2 regions of the Variovorax sp. 54 genome follow, and region 2 is predicted to be linked to the other one. Evidence: riboswitches for the same ligand, from Rfam matches in the RefSeq annotation. Region 2 holds a riboswitch; the other holds the start of a gene.
The links. A riboswitch is a leader RNA that binds a small molecule or an ion and turns the genes downstream of it on or off. The one in region 2 is predicted to bind glycine.
Positions count from the first base shown of each region.

Region 1 (2,440 bases), 1.9 Mb from region 2:
TTCGCCGAGCGGCGCGAGGCTGCGCTGCAGCTCCCAGCCGACCTGTCCGCCCTTGCCAAGCAGCAGCAGCTTCATGCGCCGGCCTTCGCCGTCGTGGCGTCGTACTGCTTCTCGACCCACTCACGGTACGCGCCGCTTTGCACGTTGCGCACCCACTCGCCGTTGGCGAGGTACCACTCGACGGTCTTGCGGATGCCGGTGTCGAAGGTCTCGGCGGGCTTCCAGCCGAGTTCGGCCTCGAGCTTGCGTGCATCGATGGCATAGCGGCGGTCGTGGCCCGGGCGGTCCGTGACGTAGGTGATCTGTTCCTTGTACGGCTTGCCGTCGGCGCGGGGGCTCAGTTCGTCGAGCAGCGCACACACGGTGTTGACGATCTCGATGTTGGGCTTCTCGTTCCAGCCGCCCACGTTGTAGGTCTCGCCGAGCCGGCCGGCTTCGAGCACGCGGCGGATGGCGCTGCAGTGGTCCTTCACGTAGAGCCAGTCGCGCACCTGCATGCCGTCGCCGTACACGGGCAGGTTCTTGCCGGCGAGTGCGTTGACGATCATCAGCGGGATCAGCTTCTCGGGGAAGTGGAACGGGCCGTAGTTGTTCGAGCAGTTGGTGGTGACCACCGGCAGGCCGTAGGTGTGGTGCCAGGCGCGCACGAGGTGGTCGCTGGCGGCCTTGCTGGCCGAGTACGGGCTGTTGGGCTCGTACTTGTTCTCTTCAGTGAAGGCCGGATCGGTCTTGGAGAGCGAGCCGTAGACCTCGTCGGTCGACACATGCAGGAAGCGGAAGGCCGCCTTCTGGTCGGCCGGAAGGGCGTTCCAGTAACCGCGCACCGATTCGAGCAGGCGGAAGGTGCCGAGCACGTTGGTCTGCACGAAGTCTTCCGGGCCGTGGATCGAACGGTCGACGTGCGATTCCGCGGCAAAGTTCACGACGGCACGCGGTTTGTGCTCGGCCAGCAGGCGGTCGAGCAGCGCGCTGTCGCCGATGTCGCCTTGCACGAAGACGTGGTTCGCGTTGCCCTTGAGCGATGCGAGGGTCTCGAGGTTGCCTGCGTAGGTCAGCTTGTCGAGGTTCACGACGGGCTCGCCGCCCTGCGCGATCCAGTCGAGTACGAAATTGGCGCCAATGAAGCCTGCGCCGCCGGTAACCAGGATCATGGGGCTCCCTGCATGTAGAAAAAAGTTTGCTTTACCGAAAATCAACATTCAATTATCCCATCGGTGTGAAGTGCCGATGTACAGGGCTTGGCCGGCTTGCGGGGCCCGCCTACAATCGGCAGCAATTGCAGGAGAGCGGGCTTCCATGGAGGCCCTACCGAAGGCGCAAACTCCCATAAACGCTCAGGTCGGCCCGACGACATTCCAGGCAACGCCAAGGAATTTCGGCAAGGGGTCAGTACTGCACTCATCGATACAGCCGTCTGGAGAGCCGCCACGCCATGTGGCGCACCGAAGGAGCAAACCCGCTGCGGGTGCAGCAGGGTGAATCTCTCAGGTACCGAGGACAGGGGGAGCGGCAACTTGGACAGCGGTCGTCCGGTTGCTTGCTATTCATTCAATAGCACTCCACGCCCGCCGTTCAAGCGCTGCAAACTCAAAGGTACTTGCAATGCGTGTGATCGTTCTTGGCGCCGGCCTGCTCGGCGTGACTTCGGCCTATTACCTCCAGCAACTCGGTCACGAGGTGACCGTGATCGATCGGCAGGCCACCCCGGCCGCCGAAACCAGCTTCGCCAACGGCGGCCAGATCTCGGTCAGCCATGCCGAACCGTGGGCCAATCCGAGCGCGCCGCTGAAGGTGCTGCAATGGCTCGGCAAGGAAGATGCGCCGCTGCTCTTCCGCATCCGCGCCGACATGCGCCAGTGGCTCTGGGGCCTGCAGTTTTTGCGCGAATGCACCCCCGCGCGCACCCGCCACAACATCGAACAGATCGTTCGTCTCGGTACATACAGCCGGGAAATGTTGCAGCAATTGCGTCGAGACACCGGCCTGAGCTATGACCAGCGCACGCAGGGCATCCTGCACTTCTATACGACGCAGAAAGAATTCGACGGCGCCCTCAAGCCCTCCGAGCAGATGCGCGCCCTGGGCTGCGAGCGCCTGGTCATCTCGGCCGACGAGGCCATCAAGATCGAACCCGCCCTCGCCCACATCCGTCCGCAACTCGCCGGCGCCACGTACACCGCCGAAGACGAGTCGGGCGACGCCAACCGTTTCGCGCGCGAGCTCGTGAAGCTGGCCGAAGCGGCCGGCGTGAAGTTCCTCATGAGCCACACCGTGACCGCGCTGCGCGAAGCCGGCGGCAGCATCGACCACATCGAAGCCACCGACAACGAAGGCCGCTTCCAGCGCATCCGCGGCGACGCCTTCGTGCTCGCGATGGGTTCGCTGAGCCCGCTGTACGCCGCGCCGTTGGGCATTCGCCTGCCGATCTACCCGGCCAAGG
Region 1 is NZ_PEFF01000001.1:3,967,297-3,969,736, reverse strand. Features, by position in the region: gene rfbD (dTDP-4-dehydrorhamnose reductase) at 1-75, opposite strand, end outside; gene rfbB (dTDP-glucose 4,6-dehydratase) at 72-1,151, opposite strand; glycine riboswitch at 1,270-1,360, shown strand; glycine riboswitch at 1,405-1,511, shown strand; gene CLU95_RS18320 (D-amino acid dehydrogenase) at 1,603-2,440, shown strand, end outside.
Region 1: another riboswitch for glycine. It lies ahead of CLU95_RS18320 (D-amino acid dehydrogenase); the one in region 2 lies ahead of gcvT (glycine cleavage system aminomethyltransferase GcvT).

Region 2 (2,440 bases):
GCAAATGGTTCACGAAGGTGTCACCACTTGCAACGATGCTGCAGCCTTCGACCTCCGAAAGCTGTGGCCGCCATGTTCCCCACCAAGACCGAGAAGGCACGCGACGAACTCCAGGCCGGGCAGCGCACGCTCAGCCAGCGTGAGCGCGCGCTGCTGCTCATGGCCGACGGCCGGCGTTCGCTGACCGACTTCAGCCCGCTGTTCCCGAGCCGCGTCGAGGCCGAGCAGGCGATCCAGGGGCTGATGCAGCGGGGCTACCTGCAGGATGCGCGGCCGGCCGCCGTGCAACCCGCGCCAGCCCCCACGCCCGTCCCCGCCGCCGAGCCGATCCAGGTCGCCACGTCGGCCGACAGCTTCGACGGCAAGCGCTCGCTGGCCACCACGCGCATGTTCCTGTTCGACATCTGCGAGCGCATGTTCGTGCGCCGCGACCCGCGCTTCGCCAACCAGATGCGCGACGCCCTGCGCGAAGCGCGCGACCGCGAGGCCATGCTGACCATCGCCGCGCTCATGCTCTCCGAGATCGAGAAGGCCGCCGGCCCCGAGCGCGCCGACTCGCTGCGCGAGCGGATCGACAAGCTGCTGCCGCCCGCCGAAACCGTGCACTGAGCTGCCAGCCCCGGCCCCGCGATCCACTACACTCGCCGGGTCAGGAGAGAGCCCCGCGCGACGGGGCCGCCGAAGGCGCAGGGGTTCCCCGAACGCTCAGGCAAAAGGACTGACAAAACGCCGGCAACCACCGGCGTTTCCTTGCTGGAGAGAGGCCGTGGCATTGCATGCGGCCCACCGAAGGAGCAAACCCCGATCGTGGGGCGAATCTCTCAGGTAAAGCGGACAGCAGGGGTGGCCCATGGCGTTGCAGCCATGGATTTCGACTGCCCCTTTGGAGTGCCCCGTGGCCGCTTCTTCCGCTTCCTCCGACGCCCAACTTCTCAAGACACCGCTGTACGACCTCCACGTGGAGCTCGGCGCGCGCATGGTGCCTTTCGCCGGCTACTCCATGCCGGTCCAGTACCCCGCGGGCCTCATGGCCGAGCACAAGCACACGCGCGATGCGGCCGGCCTGTTCGACATCTCGCACATGGGCCAGCTGCGTCTCGTCGGCCCCGACGCCGCCGCCGCCTTCGAAACCCTGATGCCCGTCGACGTGGTCGACCTGCCCGCCGGCAAGCAGCGCTACGGCCTGCTGCTGAACGACGAAGGCGGCATCCTCGACGACCTGATGTTCTTCAACGAAGGCCATGGCTCGATCTTCGTGATCGTGAACGGCGCCTGCAAGGTGGCCGACATCGCCCACATCCAGGACAAGATCGGCGCGCGCTGCGAAGTGCAGCCCCTGCCCGACCACGCCCTGCTCGCGCTGCAGGGCCCGCAGGCCGCGGCCACGTTGGCGCGGCTGTCGCCCGGCATCGAGCGCTTCGTGTTCATGACGGGCGGCGCGGTGCAGATCGGCGGCATTGCCGCCTTCGTCACCCGCAGCGGCTACACCGGCGAAGACGGCTTCGAGATCTCGGTGGCCGGCCAGGACGCCGACGCCCTCGCCCGCCTGCTGCTCGCGCAGCCCGAAGTGAAGCCTGTCGGCCTGGGCGCGCGCAACTCGCTGCGGCTCGAAGCCGGCCTGTGCCTGTACGGCAACGACATCGACACCACCACCACGCCGGTCGAAGCTTCGCTCAACTGGGCGATCCAGAAGGTGCGCCGCGCGGGTGGCGCGCGCGAAGGCGGCTTTCCGGGCGCGGCCAAGGTGCTGGCCCAGCTGGCGGCCGTTGCCTCGGGCGCGGCCGGCCACACCGACCACGAGACGCTCACGCGCAAGCGCGTCGGCCTGGTGGCGCTGGAACGCATTCCGGTGCGCGACGGCACGCTGCTGCAGTCGCTCGAAGGCCATGACATCGGCACCGTCACCAGCGGCCTGCTCGGCCCCACGGCCGACCGCTGCGTGGCCATGGGCTACGTGGCCGCCGCCTTTGCCGAGCCCGGCACGCGCGTGCAGGCCATCGTGCGCGGCAAGCCGGTGCCGATGGAGGTGTCGACGATGCCTTTCGTGCCGACGCGCTACTACCGCGGCTGAGCGCCACTGAACACCGCAGACCCGGCTAGGCTCTGCACCCCGATTCAATTTTTTCCACGAGGAGTTTTTTCATGAGCATCAAATACACCAAGGACCACGAATGGGTGGCGGCCGAAGGCGGCGCCGCCACCGTGGGCATCACCGTGCATGCGCAGGACGCGCTGGGCGACGTGGTGTTCGTCGACCTGCCTGAGGTCGGCAAGACCTTCGCACAGGGCGAAGTCGCCGGTGTGGTCGAGTCGGTGAAGGCCGCCGCCGATGTGTTCATGCCCGTGTCGGGCGAGATCACCGAAGTGAACGAAGCGCTGCGCGCCGACCCCTCGCTGGCCAACAGCGACCCGCTGGCCTCCGGCTGGTTCTTCAAGGTCA
Region 2 is NZ_PEFF01000001.1:5,913,629-5,916,068, reverse strand. Features, by position in the region: gene CLU95_RS27125 (hypothetical protein) at 73-609, shown strand; glycine riboswitch at 649-723, shown strand; glycine riboswitch at 744-848, shown strand; gene gcvT (glycine cleavage system aminomethyltransferase GcvT) at 896-2,071, shown strand; gene gcvH (glycine cleavage system protein GcvH) at 2,143-2,440, shown strand, end outside.